Regions from separate parts of the Mammaliicoccus sp. Dog046 genome, predicted to be linked through region 2. Evidence: a T-box and tRNA genes for the amino acid it is inferred to sense, from the RefSeq annotation. Region 2 holds a T-box; the other holds one or more tRNA genes.

Region 1 (4,397 bases), 220 kb from region 2:
GAACCGACACGTCCTCAACGGACACGGGATTTTGAGTCCCGCGTGTCTGCCAATTCCACCACACCGGCACAATGATATATCTACAAAAAAATCTTCCCAATGGAAGAATTAATGGAGCGGAAGATAGGACTTACACCTATATCTCATTCCGGGAAGGAATGTATTCTAAAAGTTGAAATACTCCCGCATTTTAAAAATTAATAATACAAAGCAGTATTGGAGCGGAAGATAGGACTTACACCTATACCTCATTCCGGGAAGGAATGCATTCTAAGAGTTGAAATACTCCCGCATTTTAAAAATTATTCATATAAAACAATATTGGAGCGGAAGATAGGACTTACACCTATATCTCATTCCGGGAAGGAATGTATTCTAAGAGTTGAAATACTCCCGCAAGTTATTAATGGAGGCGGCAACCGGATTTGAACCGGTGAATAGAGGTTTTGCAGACCTCGGCCTTACCACTTGGCTATGCCGCCTAAGTACTGGGCTAGCTGGATTCGAACCAGCGCGTGACGGAGTCAAAGTCCGTTGCCTTACCGCTTGGCTATAGCCCATTAATAAAAAAATAAGGGCGACTGATGGGAATCGAACCCACGAGTGTCGGAACCACAATCCGATGCGTTAACCACTTCGCCACAATCGCCATGGCAGGGGCAGTAGGAATCGAACCCACATCAAAGGTTTTGGAGACCTCTATTCTACCGTTAAACTATGCCCCTAAAAAATATAAATGGTGGAGGGGGGCAGATTCGAACTGCCGAACCCGAAGGAGCGGATTTACAGTCCGCCGCGTTTAGCCACTTCGCTACCCCTCCGTTAGATGGTGCCGGCCAGAGGACTTGAACCCCCAACCTACTGATTACAAGTCAGTTGCTCTACCAGTTGAGCTAGGCCGGCTAAAAGATAAAAATGGCTCAGGACGGAATCGAACCGCCGACACAAGGATTTTCAGTCCTTTGCTCTACCGACTGAGCTACTGAGCCATACATGAAATTTTAAAAAAATGGCGGTCCCGACGGGAATCGAACCCGCGATCTCCTGCGTGACAGGCAGGCATGTTAACCGCTACACCACGGGACCTAATAATAATTGCGGGAGGCGGATTTGAACCACCGACCTTCGGGTTATGAGCCCGACGAGCTACCGAACTGCTCCATCCCGCGATAATAATAAATAATTTTACAAATATAATGGCGGAGGAAGAGGGATTCGAACCCCCGCGAGCCGTTAAGCCCCTGTCGGTTTTCAAGACCGATCCCTTCAGCCGAACTTGGGTATTCCTCCACTATATAAGTATGGACCTTGCAGGACTCGAACCTGCGACCCAACGGTTATGAGCCGTTTGCTCTGACCAACTGAGCTAAAGGTCCTAAATTTAAAATATGTATTCCATATTCAAAATTTTAATGGCGGCGGAGGGGATCGAACCCCCGACCTCACGGGTATGAACCGTACGCTCTAGCCAGCTGAGCTACGCCGCCATGATGATATTATTATTTAAATGGTGGAGACTAGCGGGATCGAACCGCTGACCTCCTGCGTGCAAAGCAGGCGCTCTCCCATCTGAGCTAAGCCCCCATTCAATATGTAACTTTTAAAAGAGTCGGGAAGACAGGATTCGAACCTGCGACCCCTTGGTCCCAAACCAAGTGCTCTACCAAGCTGAGCTACTTCCCGTAACCATAAATGGTCATTACGCGCCCGAGAGGAGTCGAACCCCTAGCCTCTTGATCCGTAGTCAAACGCTCTATCCAATTGAGCTACGGGCGCATATTAATATGGTGCCGAGGACCGGAATCGAACCGGTACGGTAATCACTTACCGCAGGATTTTAAGTCCTGTGCGTCTGCCAGTTCCGCCACCCCGGCATATAATGGAGCAGAAGACGGGATTCGAACCCGCGACCCCAACCTTGGCAAGGTTGTATTCTACCGCTGAACTACTTCTGCTAAATTAAATGCTTGAATCATATTAATAATAATGCGGGTGAAGGGAGTCGAACCCCCACGCCTTGCGGCGCTAGATCCTAAGTCTAGTGCGTCTGCCAATTCCGCCACACCCGCTAATGGTGAGCCATAGAGGATTCGAACCTCTGACCCTCTGATTAAAAGTCAGATGCTCTACCAACTGAGCTAATGGCTCTAAAAAACATGGTGCCGGCCAGAGGACTTGAACCCCCAACCTACTGATTACAAGTCAGTTGCTCTACCAGTTGAGCTAGGCCGGCTTTAAATGGTGGAGAATGACGGGTTCGAACCGCCGACCCTCTGCTTGTAAGGCAGATGCTCTCCCAGCTGAGCTAATTCTCCATTTAAATGTTTAATAGTATATTTTGTTTTAAATACTTTTGGTATTTGCCCGGCAACGTCCTACTCTCGCGGAACGTAAGTCCAACTACCATCGGCGCTAAAGAGCTTAACTTCTGTGTTCGGCATGGGAACAGGTGTGACCTCTTTGCCATCATCACCAGACAAATAGTAAAAATATTAAGAATGATATTACACATTCAAAACTAGATAGTAAGCAGATTTTACGGCATAAACCGAGTTAAAAATTTTGATTAAGTCTTCGATCGATTAGTATTCGTCAGCTACACACATTACTGCGCTTACACCCCGAACCTATTAACCTCATCATCTTTGAGGGATCTTATAACCGAAGTTGGGAAATCTCATCTTGAGGGGGGCTTCATGCTTAGATGCTTTCAGCACTTATCCCGTCCATACATAGCTACCCAGCTATGCCGCTGGCGCGACAACTGGTACACCAGAGGTATGTCCATCCCGGTCCTCTCGTACTAAGGACAGCTCCTCTCAAATTTCCTACGCCCACGACGGATAGGGACCGAACTGTCTCACGACGTTCTGAACCCAGCTCGCGTACCGCTTTAATGGGCGAACAGCCCAACCCTTGGGACCGACTACAGCCCCAGGATGCGATGAGCCGACATCGAGGTGCCAAACCTCCCCGTCGATGTGAACTCTTGGGGGAGATAAGCCTGTTATCCCCGGGGTAGCTTTTATCCGTTGAGCGATGGCCCTTCCATGCGGAACCACCGGATCACTAAGTCCGTCTTTCGACCCTGCTCGACTTGTAGGTCTCGCAGTCAAGCTCCCTTGTGCCTTTACACTCTGCGAATGATTTCCAACCATTCTGAGGGAACCTTTGAGCGCCTCCGTTACTCTTTAGGAGGCGACCGCCCCAGTCAAACTGCCCGCCTGACACTGTCTCCCACCATGATCAAATGGTGCGGGTTAGAAAGTCAACACAGCCAGGGTAGTATCCCACCAGCGCCTCCACGTAAGCTAGCGCTCACGCTTCAAAGGCTCCTACCTATCCTGTACAAGCTGTGCCAAATTTCAATATCAGGCTGCAGTAAAGCTCCACGGGGTCTTTCCGTCCTGTCGCGGGTAACCTGCATCTTCACAGGTACTATGATTTCACCGAGTCTCTCGTTGAGACAGTGCCCAAATCGTTACGCCTTTCGTGCGGGTCGGAACTTACCCGACAAGGAATTTCGCTACCTTAGGACCGTTATAGTTACGGCCGCCGTTTACTGGGGCTTCGATTCGTAGCTTCGCAGAAGCTAACCACTCCTCTTAACCTTCCAGCACCGGGCAGGCGTCAGCCCCTATACATCACCTTACGGTTTAGCAGAGACCTGTGTTTTTGATAAACAGTCGCTTGGGCCTATTCACTGCGGCTCTTCAAGGCTTTCACCCTAAAAAGCACCCCTTCTCCCGAAGTTACGGGGTCATTTTGCCGAGTTCCTTAACGAGAGTTCGCTCGCTCACCTTAGAATTCTCATCTTGACTACCTGTGTCGGTTTGCGGTACGGGCACCTATTTTCTAACTAGAGGCTTTTCTTGGCAGTGTGAAATCAACGACTCGCCGGATACATGATCCAACTCCCCATCACAACTCAACCTTATGAGTGCCGGATTTGCCTAACACTCAGTCTCATTGCTTGGACGTGCACTCCAACAGCACGCTTCGCCTATCCTACTGCGTCCCCCCATCGTTCAAACAATCATAGGTGGTACAGGAATATCTACCTGTTATCCATCGCCTACGCCTATCGGCCTCGGCTTAGGTCCCGACTAACCCAGAGCGGACGAGCCTTCCTCTGGAAACCTTAGTCAATCGGTGGATGGGATTCTCACCCATCTTTCGCTACTCACACCGGCATTCTCACTTCTAAACATTCCACATGTCCTTACGATCATGCTTCGACACGTTTAGAACGCTCTCCTACCATTATCCTTACGGATAATCCACAGCTTCGGTAATATGTTTAGCCCCGGTACATTTTCGGCGCAGTGTCACTCGACTAGTGAGCTATTACGCACTCTTTAAATGATGGCTGCTTCTAAGCCAACATCCTAGTTGTC
Region 2 (4,397 bases):
AAGATTCTCCAATATTCATAATACTGAAACGAGATGCATTCCAAATTTTATTAATGAAGTTCCAAACAGATTCTACTTTTTCAGTCGAATATCTTAAATCGTGTCCTGGTGATGATCCAGTAGCTAAGAAGTATCTCAAGCTATCTGCACCGTACTCATCTATTACGTCCATTGGGTCTACACCATTACCTAATGATTTACTCATTTTTCTACCATCTTCAGCTCTTACTAAACCGTGTAAAAGTACATCGTTAAATGGTTTTTGATCAGTAAATTCTAGACCTTGGAATATCATTCTAGCTACCCAGAAGAATATAATATCATAGCCAGTTACTAATGCATTTGTTGGATAATAACGTTTGAAATCTTCGTTATCTACATCCGGCCAACCTAATGTTGAAAACGGCCATAATGCAGAACTAAACCAAGTGTCTAATACATCAGCATCTTGCGTCCAGTTTTCTGAATCTGCTGGTGCTTCTTCGCCAACATAAATTTCACCAGTTTCATTATGGTACCAAGCAGGAATTTGATGACCCCACCATAATTGTCTAGATATTGTCCAGTCACGAATGTTTTCCATCCATCTATTAAACGTACCTTCAAAACGGTCTGGTACAAAATTAATTCTTTCATCAGTATCTTGATTATCAAGTGCACGTTTCGCTAAAGGTTCCATTTTAACAAACCATTGTGTAGATAAATACGGTTCAACAACAGCGCCACTTCTTTCAGAGTGACCAACAGAGTGTTCATGCTCTTCAATTTTAATTAATTCGCCAGTTTCTTTTAAATCTTCAATTAATTGCTTACGACATTCAAAACGATCTAAGCCATTATATTTACCAGCAAGTTCATTCATAGTGCCATCTTCATTCATAACGTTAATTTTTTCTAAGTTATGTCGTTCACCGATTTCAAAGTCATTAGGATCATGTGCAGGCGTAACTTTCATTGCACCACTACCAAATTCAATATCTACATACTCATCACCTATAATCGGTAATTCGCGACCTAAAATTGGTAATATAACTGATTTACCAATGATATCTTTATATCTATCATCATTTGGATTCACAACGATAGCCGTATCACCTAACATTGTTTCAGGTCTTGTAGTTGCAATTTCAATTGAACCTTCTTCATCTTTAAATGGATATTTAATATGATAAAAATGACCAGTAATATCTTCATGAATTACTTCAATATCAGAAATAGCTGTTTTTGTTTGAGGATCCCAATTTATTATGCGTTCCCCACGATAAATGAGCCCTTTATTATACATATCTACGAATACTTTTTTAACTGCTGCTGAAAGACCATCATCTAAAGTGAATCTTTCACGGCTATAGTCTAGACCTAAACCTAATTTAGCCCATTGTGCACGAATGAAATCAGCATATTCTTCTTTCCAAGACCATGCTTGTTCAAGGAATTTTTCACGTCCTAAATCTTGTCTAGTTAGTCCTTGTTCTCTTAATTTACCTTCTACTTTAGCTTGTGTTGCAATTCCCGCGTGATCCATACCTGGTAAGTATAAAGTATCATAACCTTGCATACGCTTCATTCTTGTTAATATATCTTGTAACGTTGTATCCCAAGCATGACCTAAATGTAATTTACCCGTTACATTTGGTGGTGGAATAACAATCGTATATGTTTCTTTCTCTTTATTCTCACTTGGTTTAAAATATCCTTTTTCTAACCATTGATTGTATCGACCTTCTTCAACCGCTTTAGGGTTATATTTAGGTTCCATTTCCATGTTAATCACTCCTTGATAATATTAAAAACCCGTCCTATAAAAATAGGACGGGTTTAACCGTGGTACCACCTAAATTCAATATAATTGCTTATATTGCACTTTAACGATTATCGCTCGCTCACGCATTAATCTACTTAATTTCAATTAACGTTCAACATGAGGCTACCTTCAACTACCATTAATATGCATTCACACCAACATGCACTCTCTAAAATTAATTAATAGCATACTCTTCCTCTACAAATATTTGATTACTTTAATAATATAAGCAGTTTATAGATAAGTCAATATTGATACAAGTTAATTTCTATATTTTTTTGATTTGTTTGTTAAAAATATTTTAATTAACGGTGCGATAATTAATAATATGAAAAATATCCTAAAAATATGATAACTTGAAATCATAGCGACATCGCCACCAGTTTCTAATGCTACAACAATAATTTGTGCCATACCTCCAGGTGCTGCGCTTAAAAATAAGTCATTAATATTATAATCAATAAACAAATTGAAAATAAACACGAGAATGAAGGCACCCATGATTAATGCAACATTTTGAAATGCAATGGCGACAATAATTTTCTTATTGAGTTCATTAATTAAATTTGAAATTTGAACACCTATTCTAACGCCAAATAATATTTGCGCAACGATAATCAATGGATAATCTAATGTAAATACTTGTCCAGTATATAAATTCCAAGTCAACAAAATAAAGATTGGTGCTAACAATTGTGGAACTGGGAATTTTATTTTATAAAATAATAAGTACAGCACTGTTATTCCAATAATTAATATTAAAAATCCTGGTATATTTAACACATCAAATACAGATGGTGCTGTCGTAATATGACTAGATTGTGAATCATGATCTCCAAAGATTGAAGAAATGATTGGAACAATAATGACAACAAACATTATTCTAGAAGTTTGTGTCAATGTCACAATTAAGATGTCAGCTTTTTTGTTTTCTTCGGCCATAACAATCATTTGACTTAATGCCCCAGGAATCGCACTTAACAATGCCGTTTCAAAGGTAACATTTGCAATTTTTTTAAATACAATCGAAACAAGTAAAGCAATGCCAATAATTAATACTGACATTAAAACAATTTGTAACCATTCTTCCTTTATGTCATTTAGTACATGAGGCGTAAAAGTCGACCCCATTTGAATACCTAATATGATTAAACCTGCATTACCTAACCAAGTTGGCCAAATAATTTTTCTTTTCAACAATTTAATCATTATGACACTTGCAAAGATTGGTCCAAATAACCACGGTAAAATCATATGAATACTTTGCAGAATTAAGCCTAAAATAATTGCAAGTAAACAGACGCTTATAATATTTATTCTATTTCTATTCATTTATAAACACCTCAATAACATAATAGCACGACAAATTTGAGGTACTGTTCACTATTTAGCAATTCTTGAAAGCGCTGAATCAAATGCTTGAATTGTTTTTTCAATATCTTCTTTCGTATGTGCTGTAGATAAGAATGTCCCTTCAAATTGGGATGGTGGTAAGAATACGCCTTCTTTAGCCATTTCTCTGTACATTTGACTAAACATTTCTAAATCAGATGCATTTGCTTGATCAAAGTTTGTTACTGGACCTTCATTTAAGAAATAGCCTATCATTGATCCCGCACGATTCACTGTAATTGGCACATTGTGTTTAGCGAAAACTTCTTTCAAACCTGCTTCAAGAATATCTCCTAATTCATTAAAGTAAGTATAAGTGTCTTCAGTGAGTTCATTTAATGTTGCATAACCACTCGTCATTGCTAATGGATTACCAGATAAAGTACCTGCTTGATATACATTACCTACTGGCGCGATTTCTTCCATAATATCTCTACGTCCACCAAAGGCACCTACTGGAAGACCACCGCCGATTACTTTACCTAGACATGTTAAATCTGGTGTAACACCGAAATAACCTTGCGCACAATTGTAACCGACTCTAAATCCTGTCATAACCTCATCAAATATTAATAATGAATCATATGATTGTGTAATTTCACGTAATCCTTCTAAGAAACCTTCTACGGGTGGTACAACACCCATATTCCCAGCAACTGGTTCAACGATGACTCCTGCAATATCATCTCCAAAATGTTCAAAAGCTACTTTTACCGCTTCAATATCGTTATAAGGTACAGTTACAGTGTTCTTAGCTGTACCTTCAGGAACACCAGGTGAATCTGGTAAGCCTAAAGTCGCAACACCAGAACCAGCTTTAATTAGAAGTGAATCACTATGTCCGTGATAACAACCTTCAAATTTTAATATTTTATTTTTACCAGTAAATCCTCTTGCTAGTCTTAAAGCAGCTAATGTCGCTTCAGTACCTGAAGATACCATTCTCACCATTTCAATTGATGGCACGCGATCGATTACAAGTTGCGCCATTTTGTTCTCTAATTCTGTTGACGCACCAAATGAAGTTCCTTTATCTACCGCTTCATGCAATGCAGCTTTAACTTTTTCATGCGTGTGACCTAAAATAAGTGGCCCCCAACTTAGTACATAATCAATATATTCATTACCATCCATATCGTATATCTTAGATCCTTTACCATGATCCATAAATATAGGTGGTGTATCTACTGATTTAAATGCA

What was found. The T-box of region 2 lies ahead of P3U32_RS05630 (valine--tRNA ligase). A T-box ahead of a tRNA ligase gene usually reads a tRNA of that ligase, here a tRNA-Val.
Region 1: it encodes a tRNA-Val, which carries the amino acid that the T-box ahead of P3U32_RS05630 (valine--tRNA ligase) is inferred to sense. The anticodon was not compared.

What each region holds. Positions count from the first base shown of each region.
Region 1 is NZ_CP120131.1:896,442-900,838, reverse strand. Features, by position in the region: tRNA gene P3U32_RS04565 (tRNA-Leu) at 1-68, opposite strand, end outside; tRNA gene P3U32_RS04560 (tRNA-Cys) at 408-482, opposite strand; tRNA gene P3U32_RS04555 (tRNA-Gln) at 489-560, opposite strand; tRNA gene P3U32_RS04550 (tRNA-His) at 577-649, opposite strand; tRNA gene P3U32_RS04545 (tRNA-Trp) at 652-725, opposite strand; tRNA gene P3U32_RS04540 (tRNA-Tyr) at 738-821, opposite strand; tRNA gene P3U32_RS04535 (tRNA-Thr) at 828-903, opposite strand; tRNA gene P3U32_RS04530 (tRNA-Phe) at 917-989, opposite strand; tRNA gene P3U32_RS04525 (tRNA-Asp) at 1,011-1,086, opposite strand; tRNA gene P3U32_RS04520 (tRNA-Met) at 1,096-1,169, opposite strand; tRNA gene P3U32_RS04515 (tRNA-Ser) at 1,198-1,290, opposite strand; tRNA gene P3U32_RS04510 (tRNA-Ile) at 1,303-1,376, opposite strand; tRNA gene P3U32_RS04505 (tRNA-Met) at 1,414-1,487, opposite strand; tRNA gene P3U32_RS04500 (tRNA-Ala) at 1,509-1,584, opposite strand; tRNA gene P3U32_RS04495 (tRNA-Pro) at 1,610-1,683, opposite strand; tRNA gene P3U32_RS04490 (tRNA-Arg) at 1,703-1,776, opposite strand; tRNA gene P3U32_RS04485 (tRNA-Leu) at 1,786-1,874, opposite strand; tRNA gene P3U32_RS04480 (tRNA-Gly) at 1,881-1,955, opposite strand; tRNA gene P3U32_RS04475 (tRNA-Leu) at 1,988-2,069, opposite strand; tRNA gene P3U32_RS04470 (tRNA-Lys) at 2,073-2,148, opposite strand; tRNA gene P3U32_RS04465 (tRNA-Thr) at 2,158-2,233, opposite strand; tRNA gene P3U32_RS04460 (tRNA-Val) at 2,240-2,315, opposite strand; rRNA gene rrf (5S ribosomal RNA) at 2,363-2,477, opposite strand; rRNA gene P3U32_RS04450 (23S ribosomal RNA) at 2,563-4,397, opposite strand, start outside.
Region 2 is NZ_CP120131.1:1,113,148-1,117,544, reverse strand. Features, by position in the region: gene P3U32_RS05630 (valine--tRNA ligase) at 1-1,765, opposite strand, end outside; T-box leader at 1,806-2,017, opposite strand; gene P3U32_RS05625 (AbrB family transcriptional regulator) at 2,066-3,136, opposite strand; gene hemL (glutamate-1-semialdehyde 2,1-aminomutase) at 3,188-4,397, opposite strand, start outside.